One region of the Undibacterium sp. SXout7W genome, then DNA from elsewhere that is predicted to be linked to it. Evidence: predicted binding sites of a transcription regulator. Region 1 holds the regulator's gene; each other region holds the start of a gene.
The links. Region 1 encodes sigma-54, which starts transcription at its own class of promoters, with help from an activator protein. Its sites were predicted from a motif close to TGGCANGNAANCTGCTTT; they were not measured.

Region 1 (4,355 bases):
GCCGACATCAATATAAAATAAGGCGTGTTTTTATATACTGAGGGGAGTATATTTTGGCCGTGGGAAGCAAAAAAAGGGCATGTATGCGAAATACATGCCCTTTTTGTTATGTTCCAGGGTGAGATGGCGTTGCTGGATTTAGTTCAGATGACGCAAGGGGTGGGCATGCTCTGGCCAGACCTGGCTGAAAAAACCTGCAACTTGTTCACTTGTCACTTCTGCCAGCGAGGTGGGTGACCATTGTGGTGTGTTGTCTTTATCCACAACCAGCGCACGCACGCCTTCCAGCACTTCGCCATGACGGAAGCAATGTCGCACCATATTGCGTTCCATACGCAAATCATCTGCGACAGACAACGTCGCACCGCGACGTAATTGTTCCAGCGTGACACACATCATCAACGGAGAACGTTTTTGCATCATTGCCAGGGTTTGCTGCCCAAAGGCATTGCTGTCGTTTTCCAGACGGCGGGCAATCTCTTGCACCTGATTGCCACTGAAGTGCTGGTCAATCACGTTGCGTTGCGCTGCCAGTTTGCTGTCCGCAGGCGCAGCCTGATCTGCAAATGTCGCTGCAAATGTGCGGATCGTATGGCGGATATCGGTGCGATTGGTGCTATCGGTGGTTTCCAGCAGTTGCATCAGGGCGGGTAACTCTGCTGTCGGAATAAACACGTCGGCCAGACCAGCATACAGCGCATCGGCTGCCCCGATGATTTCACCCGTCAGCCCCAGATAAGTGCCAATTTGTCCTGGCGTGCGCGACAGAAAATAGCCGCCGCCGACGTCAGGGAATAAACCGATATTCACCTCCGGCATCGCCATCTTGGTACGCTCAGTCACAATGCGCAGACCACAATCCGAACCAGCCTGGGCAATACCCATCCCACCGCCCATGACGACGCCATTCATCAGTGCAATATACGGCTTCGGATAAAAATGAATGACATGATTCAGCGCATATTCTTCAGTGAAAAAATCTTCCAGCAAAGCACTGTCGCCTGTCGGGGTTGCTGTACCTACATCGTAGAAAAAACGAATATCACCACCGGCGCAAAATGCTTTTTCACTGCTGCTGTAAATGAAGACAGCATTCACTTCGTCATTGTCTCGCCATTGCAACAGACTTTCAGTGATTGTACGTACCATGTCCAGCGATAAGGAGTTCAGTGCCTTCGGGCGATCCAGCATGATAAAGCCGATTTTGTTCCGGATAGAGGTGTGTACGTATTCGCTCATGAAAAATACCGTTGAGTAGTGTAGAGACAGACATTCTAACGTTGACGATCATCCTCGTCACGCGATTGCAGAGATCGCAAAAAAGGACGCAATATTGCGTCCTTTTTAAGTCTTCCCTAACCGCAGAAATTATGAGGCAGAGGCCGGATCAGGAATGTGCTTGATGGCATCATGCTGATGGTCCTGAATTTTATCTTTGTGTTTGATCACCTGACGATCAAGTTTGTCGATCAGGGTATCAATGGCAGAATACAGATCATGCGACAGACTTTCTACGTGGATATCTTTACCGCTGATGTGCAGGTTAATGTCCGCTTTATGTCGTTTTTCTTTCTCCCGGAGCTTATCGACCGTCAGAATAACGGCAATATCAATGACTTGGTCGAAGTGGCGCCGGATGCGTTCCAGCTTGGTATGTACATATTCACGAATTGCAGGAGTAACTTCGACGTGATGTCCACTGATGGTGAGATTCATACTGTGCTCCTATGGTGATGTTACTTGCTATAACGATGCGCTCATTTCATCGGAATTATTTTGAGCTAAATCATATATAGCAATTCAAACCGTGATTACAAGGACTACTTACAAAGATTTTCGCAAACTGACTGGTGGTATTTTGAGGGCTTCACGGTATTTGGCAACTGTCCTTCGGGCAATTACCATGCCCTGTTCACCCAGCATGTCTGCAATTTTACTGTCAGAGAGTGGGCTTTTCTGGTCTTCTGCTCCTATCAACTGCTTGATGAGTGCACGTATCGCGGTGGAAGATGCTTCGCCTCCTGTTTCCGTCGCGACATGGCTGCCGAAAAAATACTTCAACTCAAACATCCCATGCGGCGTCAGCATGTATTTCTGAGTCGTTACGCGAGAAATAGTGCTCTCGTGTAATCCTAGTGTATCAGCTATTTCGCGCAAAACAAGGGGGCGCATGGCAACAGCACCGTGAGTAAAAAAGTTGCGTTGTCTTTCCACTATCGCTTGTGCAACGCGCAAAATAGTATCAAAACGTTGCCGCATATTTTTGATCAGCCAGCGTGCCTCCTGCAATTGCGAACCCATGCCGGTTTCACCACGATTTTGTTTCATGATGTTGGCGTACATGCTGCTGACGCGCAGCTTTGGCATGACATCCTGATTCAGTAACACTTGCCAGCCATTGCCTGATTTTTTGACGATGACATCGGGTACGACGAAATCGGAATCCGTTTCTGCAAATACAGCACCAGGACGTGGTTTGCATTGGCGTATCACGGTCTGGGCCTCGCGCAAATCTTCGTCATCGCAATCGAGAAGTTTTTTTAGTTTGTTGAAATCCCGCTGGGCGAAAAGAGTGAGTTGTGTTTCTACAATCTGCAATGCCAGGCGACGCGTGACAAAGGCGATTTTGGGCATGCGTTTGATCTGCAATGCCAGACATTCCGCAGGTGTACGGGCACCGACACCCGGTGGATCAAAACTTTGCAGCATGGACAGTGCAAACGAGAGTTCTTCCAGTTCGACACCAAGTTCCAGCGGCAAACTGGCATGAATTTCTTCCAGCGTTTCGATCAGATAACCGTTGTCATCTATTGCATCGATAATCAGTTCAAGCAGCGCCCGATCACGTGGCTCGCGCAGATTCAGTCGCATCTGCTCCTGTAAATGCTCATGCAGTGTCGTGTGAGCAGATTCCAGTTGTGAACGGCCTTCGTCTTCTTCAGATGAATGCCCGCCCTGAGGCACGTCATCAAAGCTCCAGTCGTTATCGCTGGCACTGACGGCATCATTGATCGGGGCCGTATCGGCATCGCCACCAGCATCACTTGCAGCAGGCGCGTGCTCGTCTGTATTGCCTGTTGTTTGCATGCCAGCATCGGCATTCGTATTGTTGCTGGAAATGGCGCCATCTGCCAGCAGGCGTACGGCGTTGTCGAGTGGATCGTCGACACGTTCAAGCAAAGGATTCTCTACCAGAAGAGTTTCCAGTTCCTGATGAAGCTCCAGCGTCGACAATTGCAGTAATCGGATGGATTGCTGCAATTGTGGCGTCAGTGCCAGATGTTGTGAGGTACGTAGTTGCAGGCTTTGTTTCATGATGATTCCCGTCACATGCGGAAATGCTCTCCCAGATAGACCCGACGCACTGACTCATTTTGAATAATGTCATCTGGCTTACCGCTGGCCAGCACTGCGCCTTGATTGATGATGTAAGCGTGATCGCAGATTCCCAGCGTTTCACGCACATTGTGGTCAGTGATCAGCACACCTATACGACGTTCTTTGAGAAACCCCACGATACGTTGAATCTCAATCACGGCAATCGGATCGACGCCGGCAAACGGTTCATCCAGCAACACAAAACGTGGATTGGTTGCCAGTGCGCGGGCAATTTCCACGCGGCGACGTTCGCCTCCGGAAAGTGACAACGCCTGATTTTCACGAATTTTTTCGATTTGTAAATCAGCCAGCAAATTATTCAGACGCTGGTCGATTTCTCGACTATTTAAAAATTTTCCTTGCTCGTCTTTTTGCAATTCCAGTACCGCACGAATGTTATCTTCGACAGATAATTTCCGGAATACCGATGCTTCTTGCGGCAAATATGATAATCCCAGCGTGGCGCGCTGGTGGATCGGCAGGTGAGAAATATCCGTGCCATTGATGAGTATCTCGCCGGCATCGGAAGGAACCAGCCCGACGATCATATAAAACGAGGTGGTTTTACCGGCACCATTGGGACCCAGCAGGCCAACGACTTCTCCGCTCTTTACTTGCAGCGATACATCGCGCACCACTTGCCTCGCACCATAGCGTTTTTGCAGGCCTTGAATGATCAGGGTACTGTCGTTCACAGTCATCTCAGTTCACCTGTTTTTCTGGCTTTGGTTGCAATGTCAGCTTGATACGACCACCGCCCGGAATTTGTTGACCGCTGCTGGAGTTAGTGCCGATGAAGACATCGTTTTTACTGTCATAAGATAAAAATTCACCTTCCTGTTCCTGGGTGACTTTTTTTCCTTCCAGATATTTGACACGGGCTCTGGTGATGAATTTGACCAGCTCAGTTTTTTCATCGTATTCAGCACGTTCTGCTTCACCTTCTATCCATAAGTCCGGCCCGCCATCGCGTTTCT
Region 2 (4,355 bases), on a different contig from region 1:
GTGCATGTAATTCGTTGAGCGCATCGCGCAGATCGCCTTCCGGTAATTCTTCTATTCTGACGACGATCGCACTGCTGTTATCCTGCGAACCTGCTTTCAAGGCGGCGTCGCATAACGCGATGCTGGCTTCTTCTGCACTCAGGATTTGCTGACTGACTTGTTTCAGATAATCGGTCAGATCATATTCCGTCATCGATGCCCAGGCACCATCGCTGGCAAGCAGAAAGACATCGTTCACACGTGCTTCACCCATGCCGTGATCAATCGCCAGACGATTGTCCAGCCCGATGGCGCGCGTGAGTACATGCTGCATTTCCGGACGGTCCCAGACATGATCCTGCGTCAGTTTTTGCAACTTGCCGTCGCGGTAAAGGTAGCAACGCGTATCACCGACATGTGCCGTGTAGTACATGCGCCCGCGCAGCACCAGCGCAGTCAGGGTCGTAGCCATGCCTGCCAGTTCGCGCCGGATAGAGCCTTGTTGCTGTACCCAGCTATTAATGGCGACCAGCACTTTTTCCAGCGCTGTCGTGATTTCCCACGTGTCCGGGGTGGCGTAATAATCGGTCAGTAATCCGCGTACTGAATACTCTGCGGCTTCGCGCCCACCTTCATTACCGGAGACGCCATCGGCAATCGCCATGATCAGACCTTTACTGGACCGCTCAGGTTCATCCGGTGTGACCATGCCGATAAAATCCTCGTTGCGGGAACGGATTCCCGCAACAGATTGGTGTCCAGTGGAGGCGATGAGCGGCATATCAGATTTTTGCTGTGGTCATGGCAGCAGAGCCCCATGTCGTGCGCCAGCGTTTTTTTACCATGGATAATCCCAGTAAGGCAATTACTGCCAGTCCGGCAAAAATAGAAAGACCAAGCTGATAGCTACCTGTCATCTGGCGAGAATAACCCATACTCGCGGCGAGATAAAAGCCTCCGATACCGCCAGCCATACCGACCAGACCTGTCATCACACCCATCTCCTTGCGAAAGCGTTGTGGCACTAGCTGAAATACGGCACCGTTACCTGTGCCCAGCGCCAGCATCGCAATCACGAAAACGATGACGGCAGCTGTTGCTGATTGTAAGCCTGTGGATGCAATGAACAGGAAACTCGCTGCAATGACATACATGACCGACAAGGTTTTAATACCGCCGATACGGTCAGCAATCCGGCCACCCATAGGGCGCACCAGCGAGCCGGCAAAAACGCAGGCTGCAGTAAAATAACCGGCAGTCACGGGCGTCAGTCCATATTGAGTGTTGAAGTAAATGGTCAGGGATGATGCCAGACCAGAGAAGCCGCCGAAAGTCACACTATAAAAGAACATGAACCACCACGCGTCCTTATCCTTCAGCACTGCCAGATATTCTGTTAATGATTTACTCTGCACTTCGCCCGGTGCATCTTTGGCAAATACCAGATAGACGGACAATGCAATCAGCAAGGGAATCAACGCCAGACCGAACACATTTTGCCAGCCATAAGCAATTGCGAGTGCCGGAGCAAATAAAGCAGCAAAGGCAGTGCCGGAATTACCAGCGCCAGCAATACCGAGCGCAGTACCCTGATGCTCTGGCGGATACCAGCGTGAAGCCAGCGGCAGTGCAACCGCAAATGCAGATCCGGCGACACCTAAAATGATGCCCAGGAACAGCAACTGTTCGTAGCTGTGGATATCCCCCAGCCATGCCCAGCATAAGCCGACCAGAACAACAACTTGACCGATCAGTCCCGCCTTTTTAGGTTTCAGATGATCGACCAGCATGCCCATGACGATACGCAATAAGGCACCAGCCAGCAACGGTGTTGCCACGACCAGCCCTTTCTGGGCCGCCGTCAGACCAAGATCTTTTGATATCTGAATGCCCAACGGCCCGAGTAGCACCCAGACCATAAAACTCAGATCAAAATAAAAGAATGCAGCGAGCAGGGTGGGTGTGTGGCCCACTTTCCAGAACGAGGTTTTTTGCATGATAACTCCTGTTGATTATGAGTTTGTCTTATGCAAGTGCCATGCCATCAGATTGTGCAGAGTGCGCGCGTAGTAGGCATTCATGGAAAGAAATGGTGCGCTCGAAAACTGTGCATTTTATAAATTTTGTGGTGCATTGCACTTCTTTGAGGTGTTGTTGTGATGCTTTGGTGAGTTGCTTTTCATTTTCGGACGATGCTGATGCATAGATGGTGATGAATAACGATGTTGGTGCTTTATTTCCTTTGGATTCTTTCATTTGGTGCGCTGCCTCCCTCTGAAAAGAGCTATCAGCATGCGGCAATGTCCAGGCAGGCGCGACACGGCGAATCTGTGTGCCGGAAAAACTGGCATCGCTCTTGCTTATAGACGAGGGAGACAAGCAAAGGAGTTGGTATGAAAAAGTTAAAGCTGGTGATGGTCGGGAACGGGATGGCTGGTGTTCGCACTCTTGAAGAGTTATTAAAGATCGCTCCTGATTTATATGATATTACGGTATTCGGTTCTGAACCTTATGCCAATTACAACCGTATCTTGCTGTCGCCAGTATTGGCGGGAGAGCAGACAATCAAAGACATTATGCTCAATGATGTCGATTGGTATGAAGAAAATAATATTACCCTGCATCTGGGTAAAACGATCGTCAAGATCGACCGTGTGAAGCGCGTCGTTATTGCTGACGATGGTACGCAAACAGAATACGATCGTTTGCTGATCGCCACAGGTTCGACACCTTTCATGTTGCCTGTACCGGGCAAAGATCTGAAGGGAGTGATTGCCTACCGCGACATCTATGACACGAACACCATGATCGAGGCTGCGTCCAAGCATACACATGCCGTCGTGATCGGTGGTGGGCTCTTGGGGCTGGAAGCTGCCAATGGTTTGATGATGCGAGGAATGAAAGTATCCGTTGTGCATTTGCCGGGCTGGTTGATGGAGCGTCAGCTCGATCCTGTCGCCGGCAAAATGCTGCAAAAATCCCTGGAAGACCGCGGCCTGAATTTCTTGCTGGAGAAAAATACAGAAGCGATTCTGAGCGATGATCAAGGTCATGTAAAAGGCATTCGCTTTAATGACGGGCTTGAGATTCCTGCGCAATTGATCGTGATGGCTGTCGGTATTCGTCCTAACACGGCGCTGGCTGAATCCGCGGGGCTGTATTGCAATCGCGGTATCGTCGTCAACGATACGATGCAGACGTATGATCCTCGAATTTACTCCGTTGGCGAGTGTGTGAATCACCGCGGCACGGTGTATGGCCTCGTAGCGCCGCTATTTGAAATGGCGAAAGTTTGCGCTAATCATCTGGCCAATTTTGGTATCGGGCGTTATCAAGGATCAGTCACTTCCACCAAGCTGAAAGTCACAGGTATTGATCTGTTTTCTGCCGGTGAATTTATGGGTGGAAAAGATACTGAAGAAATTATTTTGTCCGATCCTATAGGTGGCGTGTACAAAAAACTGGTAGTGAAAGACGACAAGCTGATCGGTGCATGTTTGTATGGCGATACTGCAGACGGTAGCTGGTATTTCAAGCTACTGCGCGAAGGTAAAAATATTGCCGAAATTCGCGATTCCCTGATGTTTGGCGAATCTAATACCGGTGACGTTGGACACGAAGGTTTTACCAAAGCAGCCGCGATGCCAGATGAGGCGGAAGTCTGTGGTTGTAACGGCGTTTGCAAGGGAACGATCGTTAAGACCATTAAGGAAAAGGGTTTGCTGACACTCGATGAAGTGCGCAAACATACCAAAGCATCGGCATCTTGTGGTTCCTGTACCGGTCTGGTTGAACAGATCATCATGTTCACGGTTGGTAGTGATTATAGTGACAGCGCCAAAGTCAAGGCCATGTGTTCCTGTACCGATCATACTCATCAGGAAGTTCGCGATGCGATCAGGGAGCATAAATTACTGACCGTTTCTGGCACCCAGAAGTTCATGAACTGGCGCACGCCGGATGGTTGCACCAGCTGCCGTCCTGCCATCAATTACTACCTGATTTCGACCTGGCCACGTGAAGCAAAAGATGATCCGCAATCACGTTTTATTAATGAGCGTTCCCACGCGAATATCCAGAAAGACGGCACTTACTCGGTGATTCCGCGTATGTGGGGTGGCGAGACGAATGCGTCAGAACTGCGCCGGATTGCAGACGTAGTCGATAAATTTAAAATCCCGACTGTCAAAGTGACAGGTGGTCAGCGTATCGATTTGCTTGGCGTCAAAAAAGAAGATTTGCGCGAGGTCTGGCATGATCTTGGCATGCCGTCCGGCCTGGCGTACGCCAAGGGTTTGCGTACGGTGAAAACCTGTGTTGGTAGCGAATGGTGCCGTATGGGGACGCAGAATTCGACATTGATGGGCCAACAGTTA
Region 3 (4,355 bases), on a different contig from region 1:
CGTTGGTCAGTATCAGCATGATGTCAGCCAGACCCAGCTGGCACGTTCGCTCGATGCGGTGGTGGAAGACTGCGTGAATGCAGTCGGCGTGGATGTGAACACCGCCTCCGCGCCTTTGCTGGCACGGGTGTCCGGTTTGTCTGCCAGCGTCGCGCAAAGCATCGTCAATGTCCGCGATGCCAAAGGCATGTTCAGTTCCCGCGCCGATCTGCGCGCAGTACCGCGCCTCGGTGACAAAACCTTTGAACAAGCCGCTGGCTTTTTGCGCGTGATGAATGGCAGCAATCCGCTCGATGCGTCGGCAGTTCACCCGGAATCGTATCCGCTGGTCGAAAAAATTCTGGCCGATATCAAGAAAGATGTGAAAGGTGTCATCGGCGACAGCGGCTTATTGAAATCGCTGAACGCCGCCAAATACGCCGACGAAAAATTCGGTGTGCCGACCATCACCGACATCATCAAAGAGCTGGAAAAACCAGGCCGCGATCCGCGCCCTGAATTCACCACCGCCACCTTTAAAGACGGCGTGGAAGACATCAAAGATTTGCAGCCCGATATGATTTTAGAAGGCGTCGTCACCAACGTTGCCGCGTTTGGTGCCTTCGTCGATATCGGCGTGCATCAGGATGGTCTGGTGCATATCTCCGCGCTGTCGAACACCTTTGTCAAAGACCCGCACACCGTCGTCAAAGCCGGTCAGGTGGTGAAAGTCAAAGTCATGGAAGTCGACGTCAAACGCCAGCGTATCGCCCTCACCATGCGCCTCACCGACAGCGCACCACAGCCCGGCAGCAAACCGGAACAACGCGGCGACCGCAACGACGCCAAACGCCTGGGCCAGCACCAGCAACAACGCAAACAAGAAGCCGCCCCGGCAGGCAACGCAATGGCAGCCGCGTTTGCGAAATTACGCGGTTGAGATTAAAAATTCTGCGAAAGAAAACGCAGCAGTAACATAACTAAACACCCTGGTTTTTACCGGGGTGTTTTTTTGTTATCTTGTCACCGCAAGCAAATACGAAGCACCATTCAAGCCCCCTATTCCCGGTAAATGACGCAGACCAGAACAAGGCAAACGAATTGAGGAGAATGAGCATTCATGACAGGCTCCTGTTGTTATACTGCACATTCAATCAGTATAAAGAAAAAAACCCATACCAAATAAGGACTTGCAACGCACTGGAACTTGTTGCTTATTTATCATCTATCTGTTATTTTGCCATTTTGCACTTTAAAACAAGTTAGGGGTCTTGATATGTACTCCGAAATCACCGCTGCTATTCAGAGCACCAAGACGGCTATCGAGCTTGTCAAAGCCGCTCACGGGCTTTCCAATTACAGTGAGCTTCTTACCGCTGTCACTGCTGTTCAGATAAAGCTCACGGACGCCATCGCTTCTGAGTTGGCGAGCCAAGAGAAGCAAGCGGCGCTCGCCGAACGGGTGCGCGAACTTGAAAAGCAAATAGCAGAGATCGAGGACTGGAAGAGTCAAATTCAACGCTATGCGCTTTTTCAGTTTCCCGCTACCAACGCACTCGCTTACGCTTTGAAGGCGGGAAGCGAGTGCGGCGAGCCAATGCACTATCTTTGTACAGCCTGCGTGGATAAGAAAAAGAAAACCACATTGCAGCCACACGGACGCTTTCTTCATTGTCCGGAATGCAAGACAGACATTGCTACTGAAAAGTCCAAGCCAATAAATTATGGTGGTCGGGGTAGTTCGTAGATGACGGCCTGACCCCCAACCCGGCAGTCGAGCGGACCTGCGCAAAAAGCCGCGCAGCAAGCGTAGGGTGCGTTACACGCACCAATTTTTTACCCCCTCACCGTAAATCAATTTATGAATGTCCATACATTACTTAAGACAAAAAGACTTTTTTATACCAATGATTAAAAAGAACGGCAGCTAATTACATTAATATTTCAGCTTTATTATCATTTTTTTTACCGCTGACGCGGTGCCTAAAACGCGCTCTATGCTTACAACATATGTCTTTGATAATCGGTCAAAAGGTTAAGCTTATTTCTACCGGAGAAGTGGGCGTCGTTATTTACACGTGGAAAAATGAACACGGAGACGTTGACACTTATGTGGCATTCTTTGGCGAGGCGTTTCCCGATGGGCAGCCGACCAGTAGACCTTACATTCTCCGTTACTACGAAAGTAGCTTGGAGGCACTTGAGTGAGGTTTTTTATGCACCAATATGTTCGCAACCTCACGTGCGTTTTAATCCAGCAAACGTAGGGTGCGTTCCACGCACCCTTTTTTGAAACTCCTCTCCGTTAATTAACCGAATATCGGATTTTTAGTGTCATTGTTCATCTGAATAAGACGTACTGTCACAATTTGGAACAGCCCTTTTTTGCGCATTTTTTGCCTGTTCTAAAACGATACAACTGTGACAGTGCATTTGATTCTTCTGCACGCATTCCTCATCGTATTTTTAAAAATCCCACTCTGAAACCTGGTGAAAGCCAAGGATTTTGTTGAGTTGGCACGCCGATTGCAAATCAGAGCATGTGCAACATGCACCTGATTTTATTTCGGCATATTCAACAAGCATTCATCCGGAGACAGCATCATGAACTTGACAGATATCAGCAAATTTGGCCTCAGCAATCCATACAAACAACGCTATGACAACTTTATTGGCGGCAAATTTGTTCCGCCGGTCAACGGCAATTATTTTGAAAATCTGAGCCCGATTTTTGGCCAGGCTTTCTGTGAAGTGGCTCGCTCAACAGCGGAAGACATAGAACTGGCGCTGGATGCAGCGCATGCAGCTAAAGCAAGCTGGGGTAAGACATCGCAAACAGAACGCGCCAATATCCTGAATAAAATCGCAGATCGTCTGGAAGCCAATCTGGCGACACTAGCAACCGCTGAATCGATTGATAACGGTAAACCTATTCGCGAAACCATGGCAGCGGATATTCCGCTGGCGATTGATCATTTCCGTTATTTCGCAGGTTGCATCCGCGCACAAGAAGGTTCTGTTGCACAGATCGACTCCGAAACTTACGCCTACCATTTCCATGAGCCACTCGGCGTTGTTGGTCAGATTATTCCGTGGAATTTCCCGATTCTGATGGCAGTCTGGAAAATGGCGCCAGCATTGGCTGCTGGTAACTGTATCGTGCTGAAACCAGCTGAACAAACACCGGCATCGATCATGGTGCTGGTCGAATTGATTCAGGATTTGTTACCGCCTGGCGTGTTGAACATTGTGAATGGCTTTGGTCTGGAAGCCGGTAAGCCATTAGCATCCAGCAAGCGTATCGCTAAAATTGCGTTCACAGGTGAAACCGGTACTGGCCGCCTGATCATGCAATACGCGTCACAAAATCTGATTCCTGTCACGCTGGAACTGGGTGGTAAATCACCGAATATTTTCTTTGCGGATGTGATGGATCAGGACGATGCTTTCTTCGATAAGTGTCTGGAAGGTTTTGCGATGTTCGCGCTGAATCAGGGTGAAGTCTGTACGTGCCCATCCCGCGTGTTGATTCAGGAATCGATTTATGAGCGCTTTATTGAGCGTGCAATCAAGCGTGTTGCCGCGATCAAGCAAGGTCACCCACTCGACAGTTCAACCATGATTGGAGCACAGGCTTCTCAGGAACAACTGGAAAAGATTTTGTCGTATCTGGACATCGGCAAACAGGAAGGTGCGGAATGCCTGCTGGGCGGAGCACGTCAACAGCAATCCGGCGAACTGGAAGGCGGTTACTACATTCAGCCGACTATTTTCAAAGGCCATAACAAGATGCGCATCTTCCAGGAAGAAATCTTTGGCCCGGTTGTGTCTGTCACTACCTTCAAAGATGAAGCCGAAGCACTGGAAATTGCCAATGATACGTTGTACGGCCTTGGCGCTGGCTTGTGGACTCGTGACGGCTCCCGCGCTTTCCGCGTAGGTCGTGGCATACAAGCCGGTCGTGTCTGGACGAACTGCTATCACCTGTATCCTGCTCACGCAGCATTTGGCGGCTACAAACAATCCGGTATCGGTCGTGAAAATCATAAGATGATGCTGGATCACTACCAACAAACTAAAAATTTGCTGGTCAGCTATAGCCCGAATGCTCTCGGATTCTTCTGAGAACGTGTTCACGATCTGTAGCGAGAGGGAGTCAGTGGGCGCTCAACAGCGCGGAAACACCGGAATGTACTCAAGTACATGAGGATATTGAGCACTGTTGAGTACCCAATCACGCCCTCGCAGTAAGATCGTGAACGCGTTCTAAGCCGGTCAGCACTTTATATCTGCTGAATCAGTCATATACTGGGATGCAGGGTGTATGCCCCGCATCCCAGTTTTTTCAGAAATGGAATTCATCATGACAGCAGTAT
Region 4 (4,355 bases), on a different contig from region 1:
TTTAGTGCCTGCTCATAGGAATCTATACCCTCTTCGTGCCGATCAACATCAATCAAAACATTTCCTTTGGCTACCAATGCCTGAAAGAAAATAGGATTATATTTCAGTGCAATGTTGTATGCTTCTATAGCGTCGTGCTTACTTCCAAGCTTCGCCAAAGCATTGCCTTTATTGTAATATGCGGCAGCATAAGAATGGTCAAGTTCAATAGCTGTGTTATATGACGATAAAGCATCAGAAAAACGCTCCATTTTCATGAACACGTTACCTTTATTCAGGTGTGCCCGAGCCATTTGAGGATAGATAGTCAACAGATACTCATACGTAGATAATGCCTGATCAAAGCTACCTTGATCTTCAAAATCATTTCCCTCTTTTAAGATTAATTTCGCCCTGTCATCACCTACTGTTGCCGTATTTTTTGGTTCAGAAGGTGCTCCCAAAATACGTTTGATCCGTTGTAAAAAACCTTTTTTTTCCATTGAGGGCTCTGATATTGTCGAATGATTCTCGAGTTCAATTATTTCAAATGATGCATCAACCATTGGGTCAAGTCATCGACATACTGATCTGTATAACCGACCTCCAATAATTGCCACTTAAATACGTTACCTAACTGCGCTTTTTTATACACGTTCAGCTTGTTTTGCAGCTTGAATTCTGCAACTTTTTGTTCCATTTTTAGCAAAAGTTCTTTTTGCCTGCGTTCAAATTCCTTTTTTCCTTTGTTGCCTGATTCTGTTTTCTTCTCGCGTTCAGCGTAAAAATTTGCTAGCGCAATACCAAACTCCTTCGACTTACCCGCATCGAACCAATCAAAAAACATAAAACATTCTTCCTTTCCTCAAAATGTATCTAACCAACACTATTCATATTAAAAAAGTGTTATTTCGTCTCACGAGTTAAAACAGGTAAAAAGATTACAAATTTTTCTAAAAAAATGCGTCTTTGGGAACAAAACCGATCATTTCAGCAGTATCTTTATTCAATAAAACAGTCCAACTATTGCGAGTAGAAACAATTGGGAGAAAAATAACCTGACTCCTATTAATGCCAGACTTTGCTATCTGCTCGTCAATTAAAGCGGTATCGGCCGGATATTGTTTATATAGATCATCAACACTGCTGGCTTCACGCACAACCTGATCTTTTGATAATGCATAGTCTTGCCAAAACGCGGGCATTGCACCTCTTAATTGTCCCGTCACAGATAACACCATCAAATCCATGCGCTCGCTCTCACTTTTAGCGGCACGCATGCTCAACAGGCGAGGACCTGTCAGTGATAATCGACGGAAATCAGGAGTTGCATCAAATAATTTATCTTCGGCAATTTGAACCTGTGTAATAACGTCGAACTGCTTTCCATTAAACACAACGGCTACTGGCCTCGCCAAAAAAACGGTATGCATGCCATATAACAATCCTATTAATTGCAATAGTCCAACAATCGCCAAATCTCTTATCAATTCTCTCTTATTCTTTTTTAAGTCAAACACGACAAATGTCAACAAAGGACCGAGAATTAGATCAACCCCTATTACCAAAAATAATAACGATAAGCCTCCACATAACTGATCATAAGGCGTCGGATACCAGAGTAACGTCACAATTAGCGTCACTACTGCAGCAACACAAAGTGATATCAGCCCGTGAAAAACAAAGGCTCTGAATTTAAGGCAGTAGATATTCATATTGCAAAAAAAATTTAAAAAATATTTCCAAGTATACCTAATTAAACATAAGCAAAATACAATAAAAAAACCCGCCCAAAGGCGGGTTTTTAATAACATCAACCAAATTAACGGCACTCAGCTGGAACAAATTTTGCCTGTGCAGCACTGGAAGTACAGGTCCAACTTATAACGCCACTGCCTGCAGAAGGCTTCAACGTTAAAACAGCAGATTGAGCTTTCGCTGTACCAGTTCCAGTTAAAACACCACTTCCAGTACATGTAACGGAAGCAGTGTTTGTTGTTGCAGTAGTGATATCAGTAATCCCTTTACAAGCTGTTGCTGAATCAATCACGCCGCCATTTGAGGCAATATTCTCAGAAATAGTTGGTTTAAAACCAGTCATCAAACCCAAAACTTCAGTAACACGACCACGCGTTGTGTAGTCTTGATAAGCCGGCAAAGCCACTGCAGCCAGAATACCGATAATGGCAACAACGATCATCAATTCGATCAGTGTAAAACCTTTTTGTACTTGTTTCATAACTTTCATATTACCTCCGGATTAGGAACAAAAAAATGACCACAACTTCATTTAGCAAACGTCGTGCCAATAAACTTAAAGACGTGCGCCTGACGTAAACAATCAATATCAGTGACAAATATTATATTTCAGCCATTTTTCGTCAGATAAACTGACAATTTTTGACACTTACGTAACATGATGTTAAGTGCAGACAAATTTCATCTGCGTACCAGCCAACTCGACAACATCTCCCGAACGCAATGTTTGTTGCTGCCCCTGGATATCCACACCATTGACTTGAGTGGCAATTTTGCCTTCTACATGGCGTATTGCGTAATCATTACCTTGTCTTGTGATCGCAATAACCTGAACGCCTGGGCTACCGATTGTTGTCACTGGCTTTGTCAACGACAATTCTTTACCTGCATTGCTACCATTTAATACTTTCACTTTTGCCAATCTTACTACCTGTGGAGACTCTTTCGCGCCAGAAGAAGCAGAAGGTGCGGACGGATTTTTTTTATCTTCCTGAAATCTGAGTTTGTACTTGCCAATATCAATAATATCGTCCTGCTGTAAAAGATGTTTTTTTACAGGCTGGCTATTAACCATCGTTCCGTTAGTACTTCCCAGATCAAGTACAAAGCATCCATTTGGCGTGGTATCAATCGCGGCATGTTGTCCGCTGACAGTCAGATGATCAATGATCAAATCATTGCTTGGTCTGCGTCCAATCGTAATGCGCTGCTTCGTGATTGCATATTCCTGTTGAACCAAGCCATTAAATGTGACGATAATTTTCGCCATAAATCTCTCATTCACTTAAATTAATCGTATTACCGAAAAAATATTTTTTGCAACAGGGAGGAGCCTTGCAAGGTTTCAGCCTTAAAGAGCACAACGGAAGAATTATCCATTCCGCCGTTTCTGTTTGCGCTATCAATCAGAGATTGACAACATTCGCTTAAATTTGTTGCTTGCAACCTGAGTATGGACTGAATTTCATCATGGCTTAGCATATCGGTCAATCCATCCGAACAGATCATATACAAATCTGACTCCCGCATGGGATGGATACTGACATCAACATCAACGGTAGCTTGCGTGCCCACTGCACGAGTAATCAGGTTACGAATATTAGAGAATCTTGCATCTGCCTCACTGATATGACCAGCATTGATCTGCTCCTGCAATACAGAGTGATCCTGAGTCATTCGTTCCAATACACCGCTTCGATAACGATACACTCGAGAGTCACCAACATGTGCAACAATCAATTTATCGTGCAGGCAACACGCGAGTGCAATAGTCGTTCCCATGCCGACACACGCGGCATTATTTTGCGCCGCCAACATCACTTGACGGTTCGCCAGTGCGATAGCATCAATCACCCAATGCGCAAAATGCGCAGGACGTAATCCCCATACTGGGAACCAAATTCCATCGAGCTTATTACAAAGAAAATCAGCCACAATTTGCGCTGTCATCGCGCTTGCAACTTCTCCTGCATTGTAGCCCCCCATACCATCAGCCAGAATCACACAGCCGTAGTCAGAGCAAACAACAATTGCATCTTCGTTATGCTCTCTGACCAATCCCGTATCAGATAAGGCTGCAAACTCTATAAAACGCTGATAGACCATGGATTAAATTATTTCAATCTTATGCATCCGATTATGTCGAACAAGGGTCAAAAAAATGTCAATTTACAAAATCTCTTAAAAGCGATCACGATAACGTAAAGTTCATCATTTGATTTATACCGCAGATAGCTATGAAGAAGCTTAACATTAAGAAAACCAGTTTGCACTTGATATCCCTACTGGGCAAAATAACCGAAAAAAAAGCCGCGAAAACGCGGCTTTTTCAGCAATATACATCTGTAAATATTACAGCATCGCTTTTAACAAACGCGCCATTTCAGATGGATTCTTAGTTGCTTTGATACCGCATTCTTCCATGATGTCCAATTTCGCTTGCGCAGTATCAGCACCACCGGAGATCAATGCGCCAGCATGACCCATACGTTTGCCTGGAGGTGCAGTCACACCAGCGATGAAGCCAACAACCGGCTTCTTCATGTTGTCACGTACCCAGTAGGAAGCATTCGCTTCATCTGGACCGCCGATTTCACCGATCATGATGACAGCATCTG

Region 2: nirB (nitrite reductase large subunit NirB) is a predicted target of sigma-54. The motif match lies at 2,325-2,342, and genes of this name have one in related genera.
Region 3: adh (aldehyde dehydrogenase) is a predicted target of sigma-54. The motif match lies at 2,495-2,512, and genes of this name have one in related genera.
Region 4: ACO0LB_RS00995 (pilin) is a predicted target of sigma-54. The motif match lies at 2,270-2,287, and genes of this name have one in related genera.

Annotation. Positions count from the first base shown of each region.
Region 1 covers NZ_JBMPPF010000009.1:112,651-117,005, reverse strand. Annotated here, with positions in the region: gene ACO0LB_RS10720 (enoyl-CoA hydratase/isomerase family protein) at 139-1,239, opposite strand; gene hpf (ribosome hibernation-promoting factor, HPF/YfiA family) at 1,369-1,716, opposite strand; gene ACO0LB_RS10710 (RNA polymerase factor sigma-54) at 1,825-3,315, opposite strand; gene lptB (LPS export ABC transporter ATP-binding protein) at 3,327-4,079, opposite strand; gene lptA (lipopolysaccharide transport periplasmic protein LptA) at 4,081-4,355, opposite strand, start outside.
Region 2 covers NZ_JBMPPF010000001.1:348,571-352,925, forward strand. Annotated here, with positions in the region: gene ACO0LB_RS01520 (protein kinase domain-containing protein) at 1-760, opposite strand, end outside; gene ACO0LB_RS01525 (nitrate/nitrite transporter) at 762-1,976, opposite strand; gene ACO0LB_RS01530 (hypothetical protein) at 2,005-2,235, opposite strand; gene nirB (nitrite reductase large subunit NirB) at 2,373-4,355, shown strand, end outside.
Region 3 covers NZ_JBMPPF010000017.1:7,650-12,004, forward strand. Annotated here, with positions in the region: gene ACO0LB_RS15290 (Tex family protein) at 1-919, shown strand, start outside; gene ACO0LB_RS15295 (hypothetical protein) at 1,256-1,726, shown strand; gene adh (aldehyde dehydrogenase) at 2,584-4,104, shown strand; gene ACO0LB_RS15305 (DUF779 domain-containing protein) at 4,343-4,355, shown strand, end outside.
Region 4 covers NZ_JBMPPF010000001.1:224,578-228,932, reverse strand. Annotated here, with positions in the region: gene ACO0LB_RS01010 (tetratricopeptide repeat protein) at 1-482, opposite strand, end outside; gene ACO0LB_RS01005 (hypothetical protein) at 521-826, opposite strand; gene tfpZ (TfpX/TfpZ family type IV pilin accessory protein) at 933-1,694, opposite strand; gene ACO0LB_RS00995 (pilin) at 1,802-2,227, opposite strand; gene ACO0LB_RS00990 (FHA domain-containing protein) at 2,402-3,007, opposite strand; gene ACO0LB_RS00985 (Stp1/IreP family PP2C-type Ser/Thr phosphatase) at 3,037-3,843, opposite strand; gene sucD (succinate--CoA ligase subunit alpha) at 4,090-4,355, opposite strand, start outside.